DNA from 2 places in the Gracilibacillus sp. Marseille-QA3620 genome. Region 1 is predicted to be linked to the other one. Evidence: riboswitches for the same ligand, from Rfam matches in the RefSeq annotation. Region 1 holds a riboswitch; the other holds the start of a gene.
The links. Region 1 has a riboswitch for glycine ahead of gcvT (glycine cleavage system aminomethyltransferase GcvT). Riboswitches for the same ligand answer to the same signal wherever they lie in the genome.

Region 1 (12,266 bases):
GAATCCACCCCATGGTTTCTGCGGGAAAGAGCCGTATAATGACGCATGATATCAAGTTCAGACACCTCCGGCAAATTCGGCTCTTCCTCTCGAATGAATTCATTCGGCAGCAATTCTGAGAGGCTTGCCTCTGGGACATCCAATTCCGGCAGGGAATAGCCAATACGGCCTGGTTTTGTAAGTTCAAATATTAAAGGCTGATCCTGTTTATGCATGGAAATCCCCCAATTCTTTTGCAAATGTATCAATTTCTTCCCGTGTACGCAGCTCTGTTACGGCAACAAGCATACACCCTTCAAGCTCTGGATAATCACGTCCTAGATCATAACCGCCAATAATTCCTTTCTTAAGGAGCAGACGATTCACTTCTTGAACAGATCCATTTACCTTCACGACAAACTCATTAAAGGATGGTCCCTCAAAGGCTATTTTAAGTCCATTTGATTTAAGAGCCTCTTTTGCATAATGAGCCTTCTGGATATTTTGGACAGCCATCTCCTTCACGCCTTGTTTCCCGAGTGCGGTCATCGCAACAGATGCAGCAAGCGCATTTAAGGCTTGGTTGGAGCAAATATTAGAGGTAGCCTTATCCCTTCTGATATGCTGTTCCCGTGCTTGAAGGGTTAAAACGAAGCCTCGCTTGCCTTCTTCATCCACCGTTTGACCGACAAGACGGCCCGGCACCTTCCGCATTAATTTATTGGTAACGGCAAAGTATCCGCAATGCGGACCGCCAAAGGCTGCAGGGATGCCGAATGGCTGGGCATCGCCAATCACGATATCAGCGCCGAATTCCCCTGGAGGCGTTAATACACCAAGGGATAACGGGTTGCTTGAGACAATCATCATCGCCTTTTGAGCATGAACCAGCTTCTCAACCTCCGCAAGATTTTCAATGCGACCGAAGAAATTCGGATACTGAACAATAAATCCAGCTGTATCTCCGTCTATTTGTTCAGCTAATTTCTCCAAGTCTGTCACGCCATCCTTGCACGCCACAACTTGAAGGTCAATATATTGTCCCTTTGCATAGGTTGCAAGAACAGCACGAGATTCAGGATGAACTGCCTCTGAGACTAGCAGCTTCTTCCTGCGAGTAGACCCAGCGGCAAGCATGGCTGCCTCAGCAAGCGCCGTACCCCCGTCATACATGGAGGAATTGGCTACATCCATACCCGTCAATTCGCAAATCATTGTCTGGAATTCAAAGATAGCCTGCAGCTCTCCTTGCGAAATCTCCGGCTGATAAGGTGTGTAGGCTGTATAAAACTCAGAACGGGAAATGACATGATCAACAATAACCGGCATGTAATGGTCATACACTCCTGCACCAAGGAAGGAGCTATAGCTTTTAAGGTCGGCATTTTTTGCCGCCATTTCAGCTAATTCCTTCAATAGGGCTGACTCTGATTTGGCCGGCTTGATGGCATACTCCCCTTTGAAACGGACATTGGATGGAATATCAGAGAATAGGTCGTCAATTGAATCAACACCAATTGTTTGCAGCATTTCTTTCTCATCTTCGGTAGTCATCGGTAAATAACGGTGGTTCATTTCTGCACTCCTCCTGCTTGCGGACGTTTATAAAATGGGGTTTTGACCACTTTAGCCTTTAATTGCTTGCCGCGAATCTCAACCTTTACTTCTCCATCAAGTGTGGCATATTCACTTTTAATGAGCGCCAAACCAACATTCTTCTTCAAGGTAGGGGATTGGGTGCCTGTCGTGACCTCTCCAATCTGAACACCTCCGGCAATTACCGGATAGCCATGACGCGGGATTCCCCGGTCAATCATCTCGATGCCGACCAGCTTGCGCGGAGCCCCGTTTTCTTTTTGTGCTTTTAATGTTTCTCGACCAATAAAGTCTCCCTTATCAACTTTGACCGTAAAGCCTATTCCTGCTTCTATCGGGGTAATATCCTTCGAAAGCTCCTGTCCGTAAAGCGGCAGTTTAGCCTCAAAACGAAGAGTATCGCGTGCTCCCAGACCGCATGGTATAAGACCGATACGCTCGCCTGCTTTCAGCAGTTCCTTCCAAAGTCCTGCCGCATCCTCGCTTCGGCAGTACAATTCAAAGCCATCCTCCCCTGTATAACCGGTCCTAGAGATCAGCACGTTCATTCCAGCGACCTTCACATCCTCATAAAAGCTGAAGAAGCCTAAGCTTGTTAAATCTGCCTCTGGAGCAAGGGGCTGCAGAACCTCTTCTGCAAGCGGTCCCTGCAAAGCGAGCAGGGCGATTTGTTCAGAAATATTTTCAAGCTCTGCTCCTTCAGTCAAATGGGACGTCAGCCATTCAAAATCTTTGTCAATATTTGAGGCATTCACTACAAGGAGATAGTCATCCTCAGCCTTCTTATAAATAATTAAATCATCGACCGTTCCGCCATCCTCATAGCAGAGAGCTGTGTACTGTGCTTTACCTGCTATCAATTTACTCACATCATTGGTCACCATTTTTTGAAGAAACGGCAGTGAACCTGCTCCCTTGACTGTAAATTCACCCATATGGGAGACATCAAAAAGGCCCGCCTTCGTTCTAACTGCCTCATGCTCATGCTTGATTCCCGAAAATTGCACAGGCAGCTCCCAACCGCCAAAGTCAATCGTCTTTCCGCCGTATTCCCCATATACTGAAATCAGCGGAGTTTGCTTTAACTTCTCCATCCTCTACCTCCCAATGATTCGTATAATCCCTTTTCAATCACAGAAAAAAGGACAGAAACCAGCCCTAATTTTAGGAAATGGTCTCTGTCCTGATACCTGAAAGTTTACCGCATACATCCTGCGTTTCCCCTTTGGTGGCCTCATCTAGTTAAATAGTGAAAGCACTCTCCAGAGTTGCGTCCAGCAAGTGTTCTTTTGCCTGAGAGATTCACGGTCTCAGCCGTTTGCTCCTTCGGCGCCGCAGCCTGCGGTCTCTCCCCTTGCCTTCATTCGCTCATATTTTTATGTAATTGGTTCATACTAAACATCATGCAAAGGGATTAGACTATTATCAAAATAATCTAACAAGATAGTTATATCCTATCATCAAGAGGAACATTGTGGCAAACGTAAACCTCCACTTGAAGAGGAATTGCCCAAGCTTACTATAAGGAAAGACGGGGTCAGCCATGAGCAATATTCCAGATATTCATTTTGAAGATGGGTGGGAAACAGAGCTTGAAGAGAGAATCAATGAAGATGGACCTTGGTCAAGCTATTCTCTTTTTCAACTTAGCATCGAAGCTGAAAAGCAAAAGCTAATACCAGATTTCACTGGGTTAATCGGACCGAAGCATCTTTCGGGATTCACTCCTCTCCCCCACCAGCTCGAAGCAGCAACAGAAGTAATCGAGCGCATGAACGGAAAAGCCATCTTAGCCGATGAGGTCGGTCTTGGAAAGACAATAGAGGCAGGGCTTATTTTAAAAGAGTACATGATTCGAGGACTTGCACGAAAAATACTCATCTTAGTTCCTGCTTCCTTGGTCTCTCAATGGGGAACAGAGCTGAATCAAAAATTTCATATTCCAGCCTGCATTTACCGCAAGGGCTATGGGTGGGATGGAGATATTCTCATAACCTCCATTGATACAGCCAAACGGGAGCCACACCGGTCTGCCATTCTTGAACAATCCTATGATTTGGTCATCATTGATGAAGCTCATAAATTAAAAAACAATAAAACCAAAAACTATGAATTTGTTCAAAAAATCCAAAAGAAGTTCTGCCTGCTGCTGACAGCTACGCCTATCCAAAACAAGATTGAGGAAATTTTCTACCTTGTTTCCTTGCTGAAGCCAGGCCATCTTGGCAGTTATACGAGCTTCAATGAGCGATTCTCCGCCAAAAAGCGTTCCTTGAAGGATGATGCCTACCTGAAGGAATTAGTGAACCGAGTCATGATTCGTAATAAACGCCAGGAAACAGGGATTGAATGGACAAGCAGAAAGGTAGAGTCGGTCTTCATTGAATTCTCCGAGAAGGAGAGAGCCCTTTATGATGCAGTCGCCTCCTTCCGTGAGGCTTTGCCGGAGAAAATGAATACCGGCTTCTCCTCCCTGATTCTTCAGCGGGAGGCCTGCAGCAGCCGAGAAGCTGTCTACTTTACGCTTCGCAATATGCTTGAGAAATATCCAGATGCCAGTGAGACCTATAAGCAGAAGATTCATGAGCTGATTGGCAAGGTAGAAGAGGTGAATGTCAACTCGAAGGCTGAAAAAGCATTAGAGCTGATCAAGAATATTAATGATAAGGTCATTATCTTTACAGAATACCGTGCTACTCAGCTGTATTTGCAGTGGTTCCTCAAGCAAAACGGCATTACATCTGTTCCTTTCCGGGGCGGTTTTAAGCGCAGCAAAAAAGACTGGATGAGAGAGCTCTTTCAAAAGCAGGCACAGGTGCTGATTGCGACAGAAGCCGGCGGCGAGGGAATCAATCTGCAATTCTGCCATCACATCATCAATTTCGACCTGCCATGGAATCCTATGCGGCTTGAACAGCGAATCGGGAGGATACATCGCCTCGGCCAGACTGAAGATGTACGCATTTATAACTTTTCCGTCAAAGAAACGGTGGAGGAGCATATTATGAAGATTCTCTATGAGAAGATTCAATTATTTGAACGGGTCGTCGGCGAACTAGATGATATTTTAACAAGGCTCGAGGTCAAAAATCTTGAAGAGCATTTAACTGATATTCTTGCCAAGTCGAAGACTGAGGGAGAAATGAAAATCAAGATGGACAATCTCGCTTCCATGATTGAATTTGCGAAGCGGGTGAAAAAGGAGGAACCTGCAAGTGCAGCAAGTGGAAATCCATAAATTCCTGACAGAATTCTTTCAAGCAAACCATTGTGAAATCACCGAACAGGGACCAGGGCATCTCATCGTCCAATTGACAATCGAGATGGATAAAGAGCTCATGAATAGGCCATTTTACTGGCATTATCTTGAGAAGACCGGGGGAATTCCAAATCCGATGAGCTTAACGCTCATTACTGACCAGGAGCTGGCGCCGGAAGGGCTGAAGGGGGACTTCATTCACTTCGGCTCTCCTAGACTGCATCAAATCTTCACGCTATCGAGGAAGCTTTCACGTCATATCCGGCTTTTTGAGAAAATCCAGGTTTCAAACGGACAAGCCCCCTTATTTCCCTGGCTTTGCCTAAATGTTAACATCTCCTATGAATGTGACCGTAAAAAAGATCAGCTTCATTCCATTGGGCTGAACTTAATCAACGGAACAATCCTAGAGGATTTTTATGACACGGTGCAACGAGTCGACCTTACACCAAAAATACCGGATTATACTTTCACACTTTCACCAATCATCCGCTATCAAAGCGGGATTGGCCGCTTGAAAAGTCATATGCAAATGAAAGTCACTCAGGACAACCATTCCTGGGCAGCTGATGCCATGGAGCGATGGAACAAGGATTTGGCCTTATTAAATCATTTCTATGAAGACAAGCTTGAGGAAGAACGAGAATCCTATGAGGCGGAAAAGGAAGCGCTGAAACTTCAATATGAGCCGCGCATTCATGTTAGAATCATTAACGGTGGATTGTTTTATTTAACAAAGGATGCTATCTAGCTTATAGAGGAGCATGCGGCAAAAGAAAAAAGCCCCTGCGCTGCAGAGGCTTTTCTAATTCCGCTTAAAGAGCATGCCGATTGATAAAGGGATTATGCCAAACCAATGGCTTAATAATGGAGGCCTTGTTCCCTTATGGCTCTTCTTCTGCTCCTTGCGAATTTCCTTTGGCTGATCCATGTAGCTCAGCCATTCGACGGTTAAATATTTTACATAATCATTCGTTTTCATGTGTAATCACCCACCTATCAGTTTCACCAGGTGAGGAATGATTTATACATGACTTTCCGCCAATCGTGACATAATCTCCCCGATAATTTCATCCGGACGCTTGCCTGTTGTATCAATCCGAATATCCGCCGTCATTTCATACAAATCCTTGCGTGCATCATACAGCACTTGAATGCGCTCTGCCTTATTTCCTCCAGCGAGAAGGGGTCTTGTCTGGTCTGATTCCAGTCTTTTCAATATTTCATCTGTGCTGGCCTCAAGCCATACGATGATGCCGTTTCTCTTCATATGTGCCCTATTTTCGCTCCGAAGTACGACTCCGCCTCCGGTCGCGATAACATGGTTATCGGATGGAAGCTGCATAAGTGTCTGCTGTTCCATATCCCTGAAGCCCTGCTCCCCTTCTTCTTCGAAAATACGGGGTATACTTTTCCCTGCATTTTCAACAACGGCGTCATCGCAGTCAGTCACTTGCACCTTCAATTGCTCACCCAATGCTTTGCCGATTGTTGTCTTACCTGTCCCCATGAATCCAATTAAATAGATTGCCTTCATCCGTATTGCTCCTTATAAGTTCTCCGTTCCGCTCAGAACCTTTTTCTTTGACGCTGAGTACATAATCGAGCTTTCGCGCACTGTCTGATCTGTCGTAATCGTTAAAATGATTTGGTATACGCGCTCTCCCTGCGGAATAATCTGATACTTTATTTTCCCATTATAATAGAGCCATTCGCCATTTGTCTCCTTTGAAAGCCCGGAATCAGCGATTCTAATGGCTTCTTTTGTACTAACGGTAAGCAAAAAGGAATAACGAAGTCCATTCGTTTGAAGGGCATGGTAATTCACCTCATTCTTAAATGAACCCGCCGCAAGCAGACAGATAACAAATATCACGGTGAAGAATAAGAGGGAGACTGGCAAGAACATCCCTTGCTCATCATAAAGACGGCTCATAGATATAGCGTTTATAGATTTTTTTCTCAAATGTCCCGCCATTCTGCTTTTGAACTCTGATAAGCAGTTCATCGCCTTTGATTTGAAATGAATAATCTTTCACATTTTGCAGAATTACCTCATGTCCCTCTCCTCCAACTCTCCGGCGGATAATGGTCAAATAGGGCTCATATGTCATTTTTTCTGCTCCTATTTGCAGAGAAAGAATTCTAGGGTTTGGTACATTCCATGCGCTTGCCTGTTGAATTTCCCTGTCGAGCTGCCTGATAAAAATAGTCCACTCCATCCTTTCTACCGAATTTTCCTCTGCCTCGTCCCATTTATTCAGCGACAAAAGAGCCGTGGTCATAAATAAGGCTAGCAAAGAGAAAAGTCCTACAGCAAATAGAACCTCAAGCAAGGTAAAGCCCTTATCTCCCTGGTATCCTTTCACATAGTGATTTTTCCTTCTTGCCTGAAGCAGCATAATCCACACAATAGACATCCCCTTTGAGATGAAACGTGTACAAGTCACCGTTCATTCTTCTCTCTCCTGTTATAAGGGGTTCCCCCAAGTATTGAAAAGCCTGTAGGCCTTCAAATAACCGGCCAATCGCTTCTTCCTCTCGCATGAGATCAGCTTTTTGGATAATCATGCCTGTGTAAATTGGTAAAAGAAACCCTGCTGCCAAGAGAATAATGGAGAAGGATAAAAGCCCGTCCAGCATGGCAAATCCTTGATCTCTATATTTCTGTGAAATAAAATCTCCCCCTTCCGAGCTGGAAGATTAGCTTATAGACAGGGTTGTTCTCTTCATTGGTGAAATAGATTGTCGTCGGGTTTTGAATATGACCGAGGAAAGTGTACCTAATTGTGATAGGGTCATCTCCTATAAATTTCATGGTTCGGGGCTGGTAGGAAGTAAACAGCGTTCCATACCCATTGGCCACAGCACTGTATTTATTGTCATTTGTTTGAATTCGGAAGGATACATTTATGCGCTTTTCCATCGCAAACATTTGGGCATAATACAAATCTTTCTTCACTTGGCGGATATAGGCATGTCGTTCGTATACTTCAAGCATTTTCGAGCCGACGACACTCCCAACCGCCAGCATAAGAGACAGACAGCTCAGCACAAAAAGGGCTTCTATTAGCGTAAATCCACGTTCAGAACGAATCATTCTTAACTTTTGGCTTCTTCTACACTGCCATCAGCATTAATCACAATATCATTTCCTCCTGGACACGAACCTCCATCCTTTATATATCCTCCACTGATTAATTCTGCTTTTGACGGAGTCTTATTTTCTTTTAATTTATAAGACTGAATCTGTCCTTCTACCATCTTAATATAAGCTTCACAGCCCTTCTTATTGACGGCCTCCTGATTCTTGACAATGCTCGGAACCGTGATAATCAAGAGCACGGAGATCACAAGCATCACAATCATCATTTCAATCAAGGTGAAGCCTCTTTCATTTAACATTTTTTTACCCTTATTCATTGATACACCCTCCTATATGGAATTCATTAGCGAAATCATCGGCATTAAGATTGCCAAGTACAGCAGTATGACCAACAAAGCCACTAGCCCAAACATCAGCGGCTGAATCGTTTTTAATGATTTTTCCGTCATCCCTTCCATTTCCTTCAACACTAAACGACTGTAATACAGCAGTTCTTCCCCGAGAAGACCGTTTTTCTGTCCATGACTGACGATTCGCACAAAGTCTTCCTTAAACACCGGTATCTCCCGGCAAATAAACTCAAGTGCGTCTCCTGCCTTTAATTGGTCCATCATTTGCGCTGCTATCTCCCTGACAAGCTGCTTTGGATCCTCCTTCATCATGAATTCGAGTGCATCCAATACAGACAGTCCTCCTTGCAAAAGGGAGCCCAGCTGGATAGAGAAATAATAGGTAATCGATAATCGTCGGTATTGTCGAATAAAGGGGGTTTTCATAAAGAGAGTTTCCTGTTTCAATTTAGGAAGCTTCTTTAAATAATACTGATGAAGAATGGTTAGGAGAATACAAGCCAAAGCGATCAAGACAGGAGAATAACGGACGAGGCTGGATAAGAATCCAGCTGCCTCCATAAAAGGATTCGTACCTAGATCATAATCCTCATACATTTGTGAAAAGCGGGGAAAGAGATAGGTTGTAAATAGTTGAAGCAAGCCAAAGGTAAATATAAAGAGAAACACTGGATAAATCAATAAATTTTTGAGCTTAGCCCGGTCCTCGCATTTCTTCTGCCAAATACGGCCTGCCTCTTTTAAAGTTGAGGGCAGCTGTCCATTCTGCTCACCATAAGACACAAGTCCAACCAGCTCCTGTTCAAAGGAAAGCCATTCGAGGAAATCGCGAAAGGACCGCCCCTCCTTAAGCAGGTTCATGGAATCCTTTAAATCCTCCTGATTGTTCTTTTTACTATGAAGCATAGAAAATTCAATGCCCTCATAAAGACTAAAACCATTTTCAAGCAAATCTCCCAGTTCCGCCAAGAATCTTGCCTGTTCCCGCCCCTTCCATTTGCGGCTTCGCTCAAGTTTCATGAACCCACCTCTCAAATTCTTTCTCTCTCACAAATCCGTAAGCCACAGCACGTCCAATAATGGAGGGCAAATCCTTATAAGCAAAACCTATTTCCCTTCCTTCAATGGATCCCCAGACTTTCGCAAGCTCTGTACCATAAATCAATTCATGCACACTCACACGATCACGATTTCTTGTCATTAAGCAATAGGGAGAGCAGTCTCCTTCACAGTAAGGACAATCCAATTCTAAAAGACGCTGTGTTGTTACAGCCAGCAGGGTTTGTTTCACCTCTTCTTGGTCAACGCCAAATTCAAGCAAACGCCTTACAGCACCTATACCATCCTTTGCATGCATGGTACTAAGAATCAAATGCCCCGTCAAAGCTGCCCGCACAGCTATCTTTGCCGTTTCCGCATCCCTGATTTCCCCAATCATAATAATATCCGGGTCATGGCGAAGCGCGGCCTTTAACCCGATAGAATAACTGATTCCGGCCTTTTCATTAATCTGGACCTGTATGGCATCCTCTGATTGATGCTCAATCGGATCTTCAAGCGTAATAATATTTCGGTTAATGGCGGTTTTGGCATGGTGGAGCATGGAATAGAGTGTGGTGGTTTTTCCGCTTCCAGTCGGTCCGCAAATCAAGAGCAGACCATGAGAATGACGGAGCATAGAAATGAGTGTGGCTGAAGTTTTTGGAAATAAGGAGATTTCATCAATCGGGAGAGTTTGCAGATTGGGGATGATACGAATGACGAGTGATTCCGCATGAGGAGTAGGAAGAGTAGAAAGTCTGAGCCCAATCCATCTCTTTGCGATAAACATGGTCAAGGCACCTGACTGTGGCCGGCGTTTCTCACCGATGTCCATGCCAGCCATGAACTTGAAATGAGAAACCAGCCGATCCGCTCGTTCTTTTTGATAGCTTCCTCCTGGAAACAGGCGATTGTGAATACGGTAATAGAGATGCGTTTCCTTCCGGCTCGGAACGATATGAATGTCAGATGCCTTAAAGGAAACTGCCTCACTCACAACCTTATCTGCTAAATGATCAATGGACAGCAATAATTCTTTCACCTCCTTCTAATGTCGTATATAGGTAATTAGACATCCCCTTCAAGAATCCTTCTTTTTTCCTAAATCTTTTTTCTGCAACAACATTGTGAAGATGTGAACAAAATTCAACATCGCCTCCTCTGTCACATGATTGCCAAAAACACCAACCATGTCCAAACCACCTCCGTACTATAATAAAAGTAACAATAAGGCTGCGAGGTGGACAGAATGGAACAAACATTGAAAGTGACAAATGTCTTATCAGATCCAACCAGGTATTACATCTATCAATATATTACAAGAAGGCATAAGGATGTATCTGTCATAGAGGTCGCTGAGCTGTTCGATATACACCCAAATGTAGCACGCTTGCATCTGTCAAAGCTTGAGGATGTTCATATGTTAGTTTCCGATACACGAAAAACAGGAAAAGGCGGGCGTCCCCGTCGATTTTACCGGCTCTCCGATGAACTCATCCAATTAAATTTCCCTAACCGAGATTATTTAACATTAGCTAAGATGGCTCTGGAAACGATGATTGAGATGGGAGATGCAGGAAGTGAGGCACTTTATAAGACCGGCGAGAAATTCGGCAAAGACATGGCGTTCCAATATGCGAAAACGATTGATGAGGATCCTCAGAATCTATCATTCGATCATAAGCTCGCCATTTTGAAGGAAGTATCCGATAAGGCCGGCTTTTCACCCGAGTTCGTTATCCCGCCTGACCAGACGGATATTCAGTTCAAGGTATTTAACTGTCCGTTCAAAGAACTAGCTGCAGATCACCAGGAAACTGTATGCGGCGCTCATCATGCGTTCATACGGGGCATGTTCAATGCATTATTCGAATCTGTTAATCTAGATGCTGAAGACAATATGATCAGCGGCTGCTCTGCCTGCACCTATCGTGTTCATACAACCCAATAATATCGCTGTGTCATCCCCAGAATTTTATGATAGTTTACAATCTTTAACAATATCCTTATAATGTATTTGATGGACTTTATTAGGGGATGGGAGGTTAGCAAATGGACAGGATGTTCAGAGTATGTGGTTTTTGGACTGGTATTATGGCTGTGATGTTCTTCTTAGGGGATATGTATACGACATCACTACTCTTCGTCGGCCAAACCGTGTTCTTTGTGATATTGGGGTATTTGAAATTATCTGAGAGAATGTATTTATACGTATTTGGTGCTTACTTAACCGTGTTCTTTGCAGGATTCACTTATTGGACCGTGTTCATGATGACTCCTGGTGCAACACATTAATAAAGCCAGGAAAAAACCTTGATGGAGACCCATCAAGGTTTTTTTATCCCTTTCGATTGCAGAAGGACACGGAAATAATCACTAATCGACTCGCCCATTATCAGCTGACGAATTTGCCGGTTCCGCCGGCTTTCAGGAGAGAAGGGGTCAAAATCTGCCTGATGGGCAAGCTCGTTTAGAATTTCTCCTTTGATGAGAAACTCTGCCTGCCCTCCCCAAAAAGCTTCCTCTAAACCTAGTGTCTCTCCCTGACTTCGAAGGAGGTCAAATGGGACATTAAATGTAATATCGGCCTCCCCGGGGAAATCGAGAACTGAATCCAATAAGCGGTGATTCCGGTAGGCTCTGAGTGTGCCATTCTTGCGGAGGGGACTGAATTGTTCATCTCTTTCCATCCCATAGTCAATGGTCAGCATATATCCCCGTGTCAATTTATGTACGGCAGTTTCATAGCTCTCAATCATTTGCAGCGGGATTTCGACCCGGTTCATATGTAGTGGAATGGACCATTCACGGAGCATACGCTTCATTTTCTCATCACCGATCGTTCTAGCTGCTTCTGTCAGCTCACCTGCCTCATCACTAACACCTGCCTCCAGCCATTCTTGACCATCCCTGACGGCAACCTTCACGGGATGCG
Region 2 (12,266 bases), 1.7 Mb from region 1:
ATGCAGTTGATATCGTAAAGATCGACAAATGGGGAGTGAGAGCCACTGGCATTTATCCAGGTGATAATTCTAAATACAGAATCTATGGCGATGGTATCTACAGTCCATGTACAGGAGAAGTGGTGGAGGCAGAACAGGAACTTCCTGATTTGAATCCGCCGCAAACCAATCCGGAAAAGGCAGCAGGAAACCATGTGGCTCTTCAATGTGATGGTACTGAAGCTCAAGTATGGATTGCCCATATGCAGCAGGACAGTCTGACGGTCAAAGCAGGCGAACAGGTTGAGGCGGGAGAGAAGCTTGGACTTGTCGGCAATTCTGGTAACACGTCAGAGCCTCATGTACATATTCATGCTGAAAAGGATGGAGTGGGGGTTCCCATTGAGTTTAATGACCGATTCCTTGTAAGAAATGATCTTGTTTGGTGAAAGGGCTGGTGATTCATGCGAACTATTACTTTATCAGATGGAAGAACCGCTGAGGTGGAATGCCTGAGCTGTGCGTTAACGAGTGGTCTGGTTGAGCCGGATGGCGGTGTGATTGGGGAGACAGCTCATTTCCATGCTCATCAGGATGCTGCCTATCCAATCAAGGGACTGGTGATTGTCGCATCCAAACGCCATATTATCAGCTTGGATGAATTGACTGATGCGGAGCGGCTGGACTATATCAGCTTTCTAGCGAAAATCAGAAGGGCACAGCGGACCGTCCTTGGAATTGAGCATGTCTATTACTTCTATAATGAGGATACAACCCATCATTTTCACACATGGATGGTACCGCGTTATCAATGGATGGAATCGTTCGGACACTCGATCGAATCTGTGCGTCCTGTTCTACTCCATGCGCGAACAGAGATGAATGATAAGAAAAGCAGGGAAGAGATGTATGACGGTATTCAAAGGCTAACGGCTGAATTAAATAGACACATCGAATGCTAGTGATTCGATGTGTCCTTTTTTTATGATTTAGCAGTATATTTTCGAATGGCAGGAAGGATTTCCGTGCCAATGATTTCAATTTTCTCGATGACTTTTTCGCGCGGCACTCCGCCGAAATCCATCTGGGCAATATAGCGCTGGTGACCAAATTGTTCATGCTGATAAAGGATTTTCTCAATAATCTGCTGTGGACTGCCGACATTCATGACATTATGCGGGTTACTTCCTTGGATGAAAGCAGCATGCGGAAAACCGCGTCCCTTGGTGCGTTCCATTCCTTTATTGATATGAGGGTAGTACTCGTCAAGCGCTTTCTCGGCATCGTCTGCGATAAAGAAGAAGCCAGCCGTTGCGACTGGAAGGGTAGATGGGTCATAGCCGTTTTGTCTGGCTGCTTCCCGGTAAGCGTCAATAGAACGCTTGAATGTCCCCGGTATGCGGATTAGGTAAATGGTCGCCCAATGTATAAATACCAAATTAAAGTCCCTTGCTTGCATCAATACGATACTATTCCATGATAATCCCCCTTATAAATGAAGCTGATTAGGGATAAGTATACTAAAATGCTGGAAAAAGAACCCGGATGATGACTTATGGAGGGGGAGGAATGCATTGAGCTTTTTCACTCGGGAAGATAATGATTCTATGGATTGTTTTAAGTGTAACAAAATTAATTTTGTTCATTTCCTTCTCAATAAAACTTTGTGGTAAAGGCAATAAGGGTATAGATCAAGGATGTGAGAAAAGGAAGGTTTGGATAAAAGAAGAATTCTTTATTTACATTTGGTATATCTGTTTTTATCCCGCGAACCCCTTGTATAGCTTGGTCATAGTATCGAGCTTTAAGCTCTCCGGTTGAAGTGAAAAACCAATTGAATAGGGTGAAGATTACTCCTACAAAAAAAGAATCGTCAAGGAAATTGGAATGATAATGATGTGACAAACTAAAACTTGTACCAATTAATAATAATAAAGTAAGAGTAATGGTTAATATTTTTTTAAACAATATCCTCTTTCCCTTCTGAACAGCTAAGTATTTACTGCCTGCATTTCCTGTTAATAAAGTATATTTGAGGTCTAAAATAGATATCCCTTATATAAACCGCAAAATATTCCATTAATTAAAATTGACCAAGCGTGGGTGTAAAAAAGAACCCGCCTCTCTAGGCGGGTTCCTATGGTTAACACTTATTTTCTACTACTTCAATCTTACTTCGCTGCCGATTATAAAGAAATACTAAAGCGATGAACCAAATTGGTGTCAGTAAGAGTGCGAGTCTCGTTGCCTCAGCAAACAGCATGACAATTAGTACGAGTGCGAATAACGCTAAAACGGCATAGTTGATGAATGGGGCGAATGGTGCCTTGAACGTCGATTTAGCAGCAAGTTCTGGCCGTGTTTTCTTATAACGGATATGGGCAATCAGGATAATGCTCCATACCCAGATGAAACAGATTGCGCTTATGGTCGTCACAATCGTAAATGCCTGTTCAGGAATGACCTTGCTGAGAAGGGCCCCAATTGATACAACAACGGCAGAAAGGAATAGCGCATTGCTTGGCACGGCATTCTTATTCAATTTCCCGATTTTCGCCGGAGCAGAGCCATCCTTACTTAAGGAGTGAAGAATGCGGCTCGTGGAGAAGAGACCACTGTTGCAGGCTGATGCAGCAGATGTCATGACGACGAAATTGATTATGCCGGCTGCCACTGGGATGCCAATAAGCGTAAATACACCGACGAATGGACTGCTGTCTCCGTTCAGCATTGTCCATGGATTGATAGTTAGTATAACGATAATCGCTCCGACATAGAATAATAGAATTCGTACCGGAATCTTATTAATTGCCGAGGGAATGTTCTTTTTAGGATCAGCTGTTTCGGCTGCTGATACACCGACAAGCTCCATGCCGACGAAAGAAAAGACGACAAGCTGGAAGGAGAGCAGGAAGCCTTGGACCCCATTCGGGAACATGCCGCCGTGACTCCATATATTTGATAGGGAAACCGTTCCCGTATTTGTTTGAAAGCCAATGACCAATAATACAATTCCGACCGCAATCAAAGCAATAATCGTGATGACCTTAATGATGGCAAACCAGAACTCAAGCTCGCCAAACAGCTTAACGGATAATAAATTCAATGCTACGAGAATAATTAAGCACGCAAATGCCGGTATCCATTGCGGAATGTCAAACCAATACTGCATGTAGACTCCGACGGCAATGATGTCCGCCATCGCGGTCATGATCCAGCAAAACCAATAGGTCCAGCCTGTCACATATCCAGCCCACGGTCCGATATATTCCGTGGCGAATTCCGTGAAGGAGGTATACCCGGTATTCGATAATAGCAATTCCCCTAAAGCCCTCATCACAAAAAATAACGCAATCCCAATCAGAAGATAGGAAAAGATGATAGATGGACCTGCCAGGGCAATTGATTTACCTGCCCCCAAAAATAACCCGGTTCCAATTGTTCCGCCAATGGCGATTAATTGAACGTGCCGGTTCTTTAAATCTCGTTTTAACTCTTGTTGCCCCATGTTTCTTCGCCTCCGCTTGTATGTCTAGATGAACCGGATAAAGTTCCTCGAGAAAATAAAAAAGAGATTGGAACAGAATCCAATCTCTAAAGGGCATTTTAGAAAAATAACAATGCAATACTTGCTACTCTCCTGTCCTTTTGCCTGAGATTATGAATCCTTCGGCGCTGCACATTTGCTGTACAGTCTCTCCAGAAGCTGCTCCTGCCATAGTTTGATCCACGGCATTCAACGCTTACTAGTATCCAGTTTTCATGGGAAAATGATTCCCATTTATTTTTATAGAATAATGGAAGTCTAACATGAATGCGATAAATTGGTCAATTATTTTAACCGGAAATGACTGGGAAATGTCGAAAAATCATTTGGAAGCTTATCTAACAAACAGACTGACAAGGAGCGTTATTAAGGCATAAGATTTTACTAAAGCATTTGATGTTTATTAGTGCGGGGTAAAGAATAAGAGGAGCATTTGAATGAATAGACTAAGAGAGTGCTTGAGACAAAAGAGGTGTTGAAATGATGAATGATGCGATGAAACGCGGGATAGTAGAAGCAAGAAGAACGATGAACCAAAATGATGGGGGACCGTTTGGGGCTTCCATTATTGATAAGAACGGGACGGTCATTGCGGTTGCATCCAATACCGTGCTGAAGGATCATGATCCGACCGCGCATGCGGAGGTCAATGCGATCCGCAAGGCCGGTGAGGTGCTCGGAACGCATGATTTATCCGGCTGTGTACTGTATGCTACAGGTTTTCCATGTCCGATGTGTCTATCGGCCATTATATGGGCTAATATTCATAAGGTGTACTATGGCTGCACACCGAAGGACGCAGAGGCGATAGGATTCAGGGATGATTTTATTTATCGTTTCATTCAGGATGGTTTCGAGGATTCATCCATTCTTGACCTTGAGGAGCTGGACCGTACCCAATGTATGGAGTTATTCGAGGAGTATGCACAAGCGAATAAAGCCATTTATTAAATAAGGGCCATTCTCTTAATGTGAGAATGGCCCTTATGCCAATGCTCAGGGGGCAGGGGTTATCAAGGAGCTTGTTCAAAAAGGCAGGAAAGGCTTTGTAACCTGTGAGCTGCTCTCCTTGTCAACGGATATTGAATCATACTTCGAGGTGGGTACTGAATGTCAGGAGGTATGTGCGGAGCTTGGAGCAGAGTTTGCCCAAGTTGAATTCCAGAATGACTCCTATGATACGATCATCGCATTAGCGAAGCTTGTAAAGAAGCAGATAGAAGCTGTTCCAGCTTCCCGATAGGCACGAAAAAAGCCCCGATAATATGGGGCTTAGGAATTATTTATCATCTTAACTCATTACCGCATGTGCAAAATGTTCAATCTTATCTTTATGAATGCTGACGGTCTCTCCGTCTGCGAGACTCTTCATAGCCATCTTCCCAACAAGCCGCTCAATAAAGCTGAGTGCATCCAGGCGAATCTCCCCGCCAAAGGATTCATGTGCAAGTGCATGGGCTAGAAGCTCTGGCGGAAAGTTATCGGTGAAATGCTGCTCTGCCTGCTGTTCATTGCCACAGCAAATGAATAAACCAATTTCCTTGTCGAGCAGTTCGCTCTTATGGTTTTGCATAAATTCCTTTACCGCGCTGTGAAGCCTGCCGTATCGAATCGGGCCGCCAATAAGAATAGTGTCATAATCACTGAGATCAGGCTCTTGGCTGACAATATCAATGAGGGTTGTAACTCCGTCAATCTCGTGTGCGAGCATCTCAGCACAGGTCTTGGTGGTGCCGCTTTTTGAAGCATAAACAATCATTGTTTTCATGGTGCTTAATCGCTCCCTTCAAGTGAAATGAATGTTCACCATAAGCATACATGAAATATTGCAAGGAATCGAATGATGTATCTTGAATAAGGATAGGAAGAGGGAGGCGATAAGGATGACAAAAGGTGGGAAGTATGTGGAGCTCTCTGGTGGAGCGGAATTATATGTGCGGGATATCGGACAAGGGGAGCCATTGGTGTTTATTCCCGGCTGGACCTTTACCCTGGAGGTATTTGAAAAGCAAATAGGGCATTTTGCCAAGACACATCGGGTGATTGCCATCGACCCGCGCAGTCATGGACGATCGACAGTTACAGCAGAGGGGAATGAATACATCACCCATGCAAAAGATCTGCAGACAGTACTTCAAGCGTTGGAGGTTCATGAACCAACGCTTATGGGTTGGTCATTTGGCTGTTTGACGATTTGGGAATACGTCAGGCAATTTGGTGTGGACTCCATCAAGTCGTGTATATTGGTCGATATGTCGCCAAAGGCCCTCTCGGTTAATGAAGGAGATTGGACAGAAGGAAGCTTAGATGATATCGCCGCAGCATACACGAATTATTTATGTAATTCAAAGGGGCAGAGATCATTTGTGGAGAATTATGCAAGAAACGTCATGGTACAGCGTGATTTAAACGAGAAGGAGCTGCAGTGGCTGATTGAACAATCCTTGAATACTCCTTATTATATTGCCGCTAATCTTTTTGCAGCGGGCATGTTCTCTGATTACCGCAAGGAAGCAAGACAAGTGAGTGAGGCTGTGCCAACCTTAGCTATTGTTGCCGAGCACTGGCAGGACGCAGCAAAAGGAACGCTTGCACATATTTCACCAGACGTGAAGGTGGAGGTTCTTGGCGGGCATTTGATGTTTTGGGAGTATGATAAAGCGTTTAATGCCATTATCGAGGAGTTTTTGAAAGGGTAAAAATAATCCCCCCTTCATGAAATGAAGGGGGGATTATTATGCTTACTCCTGCTCGCCAATCAGGGTCTCGGCAATATTCTTGGCATGGTCGCCAACTCGCTCAAGATTGCTTAGGATATCAACGAACACTAATCCTGCTTGAGGGCTGCATGCTCCGCTATTCAACCGAAGAACATGCTGCTTGCGTAGTTTGCGCTCCATTTTGTCCAAGGTGCGTTCATGCTCGACAACCTTGTAGGCAGCCTCTTTGTCCATATGCTCAAAAGCATCGAGTGCTTCTTTTGCCGCTCGGATGGCGATATTGAACATTTCATCTAAATCAGACATGGCTTCCTCTGTAATAGAAACCTTGTTGCTAAGCTGGTATTCGACAAGCTCGAGGATATTCTCGAAATGATCCCCAATTCGCTCAAAGTCATTAATCGTATGCATTAGAATGCTATGCTCATCTGATTCATGCTGGGATAAAGAGCTTGCTGATACTTTCACGAGATAATCCGTAATTCGATGGTCAAGATTATTAAGGGCTTCCTCAAGCTGTGTGGCTCTATTGAGTGAAGTTTTATCTTTCGTCATTAAGTAATTCTTGGATTCCTCCAAGCCGTTTACAGCGAATCCGCCCATACGCAGAATTTCCTGCTTTGCCTGTCCAAGCGCAATGGCTGGTGCTTTATCCATCAGGATAGGATCCAAATGCTTGGGCTTGAATTCAATAGCAGCATCCTCACCAGGAATTAGCTTTGTCACAAGCCATGCATAAACTCCGATGAACGGGAACATGATGATTGTGTTCGTCACGTTGAAGGCACCGTGAGCGAAGGCAATTGTCATCTCAGGGTTCAATCCGAGGGTCGTTTGGAACCAAGAAATCAAGGCAGTATAAGGAACAAGGAGTATCATGAAGATAGCAGCACCAATTAAGTTGAAGAGAACATGAACACTTGCAGCTCTTTTCGCCGTGACAGAAGCCCCGATAGAGGCGAGCACAGCTGTAATGGTCGTACCGATATTATCTCCAAATAAGACAGGCAGGGCGCCGTTTAGGTCAATAAGCCCTTCCCCGAATAGTCCTTGCAGAATTCCAATTGTGGCACTGGAGCTCTGAACAATCAACGTAAAGACCGTTCCGACAATCAAACCAAGAATGGAGTTCTCACTCAGATTGACCGTCAAATCAAGGAACCATTCAAACGAGCGCAATGGCTTCATCCCGCTGCTCATTAATTCAAGGCCATAGAATAAGAAACCAAAGCCGAAAATGACTTGCCCGATATTATGAACCTTCTGATTCTTAAAGAAGAATAACAGAATGGCACCAACAAAGATGATAGGGAGAGCATATTCACCAACATCGATCCCAATGATGAAGGCCGTAACGGTTGTTCCGATATTGGCTCCCATGATTACCCCGATTGCCTGGCGAAGGGTCATAAACCCGGCACTGACCAACCCGACTGTAATAACAGTGGTTCCGGAGCTGCTCTGAATCAAGATTGTCACCAAGACCCCTGTCAAAACTCCCATTAATGGGTTTGTCGTATATTTATCTAGCAAATCGCGCAAACGATCTCCGGCAGACTTTTGCAGACCGTCACCCATAAACTTAATGCCGAATAGGAAGACCCCTAATCCGCCGATGAATTGAAATATCATCTCTTGAATATTTATCTCCACAATTTTCCTCCTAGGTATAAATTTTACACTCAATCCTCCAAATTATTATGTAGAAAGTATTTAAAGTAAAGGTATTCTAGGGAATCTTTACAATTATTTAATAATTCATTTACTTTAGTGAAACAAAAATCCGAAATGTGATAATACGCTGCCTTTATGTATTTACGTTCCATTTACAAAATCTTCATAGAGCAGTAATTAAGTGAACAAACTTATTGTTATTGTGAAAACATGGGAGGAATGATGCTTGGCAGGAAAGTATGTACCTATCACTCTAAGAACCTAGCAAAATCAAATGGATATGTATAGGGAGGATTTTGCTTCATTTTGATGAAAATAAAGTAAGACTGCGTATAAAAAAGTGTTTTAACTTGTCTGTTTTGGTCTTCCGGCTGATGGACCTTCCTTATGAAATGAAGGTGATCGATTATTTGGTTTTATATAGGAGAAAGAGGACCAGTTAAGGGAGAAAACGATAGATTTAAGAGTGGGGGCAGAATTTATGGGTGAAATTCTTATGGTGAGTGCGAGGAAGCTCAAGACTAAAAACATGAGGTATGGGCGATTGGATATATGAGTGAATCATAATGTTCCATACACGAGAGATAGAGAATATTAGGATACCGGCTAATTCCTGTCAAAAAAATGCCCCTATCTCAATCGAGATAGGGGGATATCATTAATACTGTTCGCCGATTAATGTTTCGGCAATATTTTTAGAGTGATCTCCGATACGCTCAAGATTGCTGAGGATGTCAACGAACAACAATCCAGCTTGCGGTGTGCAGACACCGTTGTTAAGGCGGAGGATGTGCTGTTTACGTAATTGACGTTCCATTTTGTCTAATTTACGCTCATGATCGACGACCTTATGGGCTAGTTCTTTATCCATTTTCTCAAAGGCTTCCATAGCGCAGGTTGCGGCTTGGATAGCGACGGTGAACATCTCATCAAGATGCTGCATTGCCTCACCTGTGATGGTGATTTTATGATTGATTTGATATTCGGTCAGCTCGAGAATATTATCGAAGTGATCGCCGATTCGTTCAATATCATTAACCATATGCATAAGAATGCTATGCTCATCAGATGCTTGCTGTGAGAGTTCATTTGTTGAAATTTTCACGAGATATTCTGTAATCTTTTGATCAAGATTATTTAGGGCTTCCTCAATTTGATAGCCTTTATTTAAAGAGGCGGCATCCTGACTAAGAAGGTAGTTCTTCGTTTCCTTCAATCCTTTGACTGCGAATCTACCCATGCGCATCGTCTCTTGTCTTGCTTGGGCTAATGCAAAGGCAGGTGCTTGGTCAATCAGAATTGGGTCCAAATGTTTTGGTTTGTATTCGATAATCTCGTCTTCACCTGGAATGATTTTCGTAACGATCCATGCGTATGCACCAATGAACGGAATCATAATCAACGTATTTGTCACGTTAAACGTCCCGTGTGCAAAAGCGATTGTCATCTCAGGGTTCAAGCCTAAAGTGCCCTGGAACCAGTTGATGAGTGCCGTAAATGGTACGAGCAAGATAAGGAAGATCGTTGCGCCGAGAATATTGAATAATACATGAACGCATGCCGCTCTTCTTGCGGTAATGGATGCACCGATGGAGGCAAGAATCGCTGTAATGGTTGTTCCGATATTATCTCCGAATAATACGGGAAGGGCGCCGTTTAAGTCAATCAGACCTTCTCCAAACAGACCTTGCAGGATTCCGATTGTTGCGCTGGAGCTTTGAACAATTAAAGTGAAGATGGTTCCCACTAATACGCCAAGTATGGAGTGTTCACTCAAGCTGACGGTCAAATCAAGGAACCACTCGAAGGAGCGAAGCGGCTTCATTCCGCTGCTCATGAGCTCTAAACCGAAGAATAGGAAGCCAAAGCCGAAAACAACTTGTCCTATATTGTGAATTCGTTGATTTTTAAAGAAGAATAGCATAATTGCACCGACGAAGATAATGGGCAATGCATATTCGCCGACATCAATCCCGATGATGAATGCCGTAATGGTTGTCCCAATATTTGCCCCCATGATAACGCCGATTGCCTGACGTAAGGTCATAAATCCGGCACTGACGAGACCAACGGTTATGACGGTTGTTCCGGAGCTGCTTTGGATGAGGACGGTAACCAAAATACCTGTCAGAATCCCCATAATGGGGTTTGTCGTATATTTATCTAATAAATCTCTAAGCCTGTCCCCGGCAGACTTTTGAAGGCCATCTCCCATAAATTTGATTCCGAAAAGGAAGATACCCAATCCGCCTAGGAATTGAAAGATGATCTCTTGAATATTGATATCCACCATATTCCTCCTGAAAATTATATTGAAATAACTTCCTTCATTATCGAGTAGAACAAATAAATAGTAAATATGTCCCGAAGAATCTTAACATTAACTTTACAATTCAATCGCTTTTGTAAATAATCTCTTGTCATTGCTTATTAGCCTTTACTTTTCCTCAATCAGCTATACATATTGAAAGGTAAGAAGTGTTCCTGTTAGAAACTATAGGTGGAAAATTATACAATAGAGTTAATTACAGCAAAGACAAGGCGGGGGTTCGCATGGAAAAACTTACGACATATTCATTGTTTGACGTGATAGGGGAGCTCTTTTCAGAGGAAATTTCATTTGCAGTAACCAATACGAAGGAATATATTTTCTATCGGTCAAGCAAACGAATCAATTTAAAGATTGCCCCTGGCGATCCTGTAAAGGAAGGGACAATTACGTATAAGGCACTTCATACGGGAGAGAAGGCATCAGAATTTATTAGTCGGGATGTCCTAGGGGTTCCATATCACGGGATAGCGGTTCCTTTTCATGAGGATGGAGAGATTGCCGGCTGTATCACAGCCATATATCCAGCACTAACAGAGGCGAGATCAGTCGTTACCTTGAAAACCCAGGATGGCTGGGTACCGGTCACCTATGAAGATATTTATTATATAGAATCGAAGAATCGGAGAACATATGTCACCTCAAGTACGCATACCGGCACGAATAAGAATACCCTGCAAGAATTTGAATTTACGTTACCGAAGGATAGCTTCATCCGTTGCCATCGCTCCTATATTGTTAATGTGAAGCAAATCAAGGAAATCTATCTTGATACGCATTCCACCTTTGTTCTATCCATGAAGAATGGACAGCTTATTCCGGTGAGTCAATCCTATTCAAGTTATTTTAGAAGAATGCTAGGATTCTAGTAAATGCTGGCTTAACCGTGTAAAATTCTGGTTCGTCGAAAAAATCGGGTGACCTATCGAGATGTGTCTAACCTGTGAAAAATATGAGGTACACTTATCAAAAAACGATGAAAGAGTGATGAGATGCAGCTCAATTTAAATCGTATTCGAAACCATGAGTTACGTAACCGAATCGTTGAACCAGAAGAGGCGGCCACATGGATTAGTGACGGGATGACATTGGGATTAAGCGGGTTTACTCGAGCGGGCGATGTGAAGGCCATTCCTCAAGCCTTAGTGAAGAGAGCAGAAACGGAAAGCTTTAAAGTCAATATCTATACGGGTGCGTCCATGGGGCCTGATGTAGACAAGTATTTCTCTGAAGCAGGAATCATCAACAAGAGGCTTCCATTCCAAGCAGAGCCCATTATGCGTAAACAAATTAACCAAGGCAATATGCATTTCATTGATCAGCACTTATCTCAGACATGTGAATGGGTTCGGGCAGATGTTCTGCCGGCTATTGATTACGCTATTTTGGAAGCGGTTTCTATTACAGAGGAAGGGTACATCATTCCAAGTACCTCTGTTGGAAACTCTCAAATATTTGCCGAAAAAGCAAAAGCAATCATTATTGAAATCAATACGGCACAGCCGGAATGGCTGGAGGGCATTCACGATATTTATGACCCAGGCGAGCAAGGAAGCAGGAAGCCAATTCCGCTTGAACGACCAGATGACCGTATCGGGGAGATTGGGATTAAGGTTGATTTGGACAAAGTGAAGGGGATTGTTTTCTCAAATAAGCTGGACTCTGCTTCCACTATTGTTCCGCCTGATGAAGAAACGGTTATCATGGCCAATCACCTGCTTAATTTCCTTCGTGCGGAAATTAAGGCTGGTCGTTTAACAAAACAGCTGGCACCTCTGCAATCCGGTATCGGAACCGTTGCAAATGCTGTTTTCCATGGATTCCTTCATTCCGAGTTCAATGACCTTGAGGTGTATTCGGAAGTTCTTCAAGATGCTGTATTTGACTTGATGGATGCGGGGAAAATCAAATTCGCATCAGGATGCTCGATTACCCTGTCCGAAAAGGCAATGGATAATCTGCTTGTAAACTTTGAGAACTACGTTGACAAACTTGTCTTGCGTCCGCAGGAAATTTC

Region 2: another riboswitch for glycine. It lies ahead of ACY8DX_RS02365 (amino acid permease); the one in region 1 lies ahead of gcvT (glycine cleavage system aminomethyltransferase GcvT).

What each region holds. Positions count from the first base shown of each region.
Region 1 is NZ_CM143102.1:3,041,350-3,053,615, forward strand. Features, by position in the region: gene gcvPB (aminomethyl-transferring glycine dehydrogenase subunit GcvPB) at 1-215, opposite strand, end outside; gene gcvPA (aminomethyl-transferring glycine dehydrogenase subunit GcvPA) at 208-1,554, opposite strand; gene gcvT (glycine cleavage system aminomethyltransferase GcvT) at 1,551-2,669, opposite strand; glycine riboswitch at 2,752-2,843, opposite strand; glycine riboswitch at 2,847-2,939, opposite strand; gene ACY8DX_RS15335 (DEAD/DEAH box helicase) at 3,119-4,813, shown strand; gene ACY8DX_RS15340 (YqhG family protein) at 4,791-5,585, shown strand; gene ACY8DX_RS15345 (YqzE family protein) at 5,640-5,816, opposite strand; gene ACY8DX_RS15350 (shikimate kinase) at 5,859-6,371, opposite strand; gene comGG (competence type IV pilus minor pilin ComGG) at 6,384-6,770, opposite strand; gene comGF (competence type IV pilus minor pilin ComGF) at 6,754-7,203, opposite strand; gene ACY8DX_RS15365 (hypothetical protein) at 7,181-7,477, opposite strand; gene comGD (competence type IV pilus minor pilin ComGD) at 7,494-7,934, opposite strand; gene comGC (competence type IV pilus major pilin ComGC) at 7,937-8,257, opposite strand; gene comGB (competence type IV pilus assembly protein ComGB) at 8,270-9,310, opposite strand; gene comGA (competence type IV pilus ATPase ComGA) at 9,300-10,373, opposite strand; gene ACY8DX_RS15390 (helix-turn-helix transcriptional regulator) at 10,581-11,282, shown strand; gene ACY8DX_RS15395 (DUF2626 domain-containing protein) at 11,384-11,626, shown strand; gene ACY8DX_RS15400 (class I SAM-dependent methyltransferase) at 11,659-12,266, opposite strand, start outside.
Region 2 is NZ_CM143102.1:461,415-473,680, forward strand. Features, by position in the region: gene ACY8DX_RS02350 (M23 family metallopeptidase) at 1-428, shown strand, start outside; gene ACY8DX_RS02355 (HIT family protein) at 444-941, shown strand; partial or broken gene ACY8DX_RS02360 (LLM class flavin-dependent oxidoreductase) at 962-1,366, opposite strand; gene ACY8DX_RS02365 (amino acid permease) at 2,123-3,487, opposite strand; glycine riboswitch at 3,610-3,692, opposite strand; gene ACY8DX_RS02370 (nucleoside deaminase) at 4,007-4,477, shown strand; gene ACY8DX_RS02375 (hypothetical protein) at 4,626-4,769, shown strand; gene ACY8DX_RS02380 (flavodoxin domain-containing protein) at 4,818-5,294, opposite strand; gene ACY8DX_RS02385 (alpha/beta fold hydrolase) at 5,410-6,225, shown strand; gene ACY8DX_RS02390 (Na/Pi cotransporter family protein) at 6,268-7,899, opposite strand; gene ACY8DX_RS02395 (Na/Pi cotransporter family protein) at 8,579-10,213, opposite strand; gene ACY8DX_RS02400 (LytTR family DNA-binding domain-containing protein) at 10,474-11,118, shown strand; gene ACY8DX_RS02405 (succinyl-CoA:acetate CoA-transferase ScpC) at 11,242-12,266, shown strand, end outside.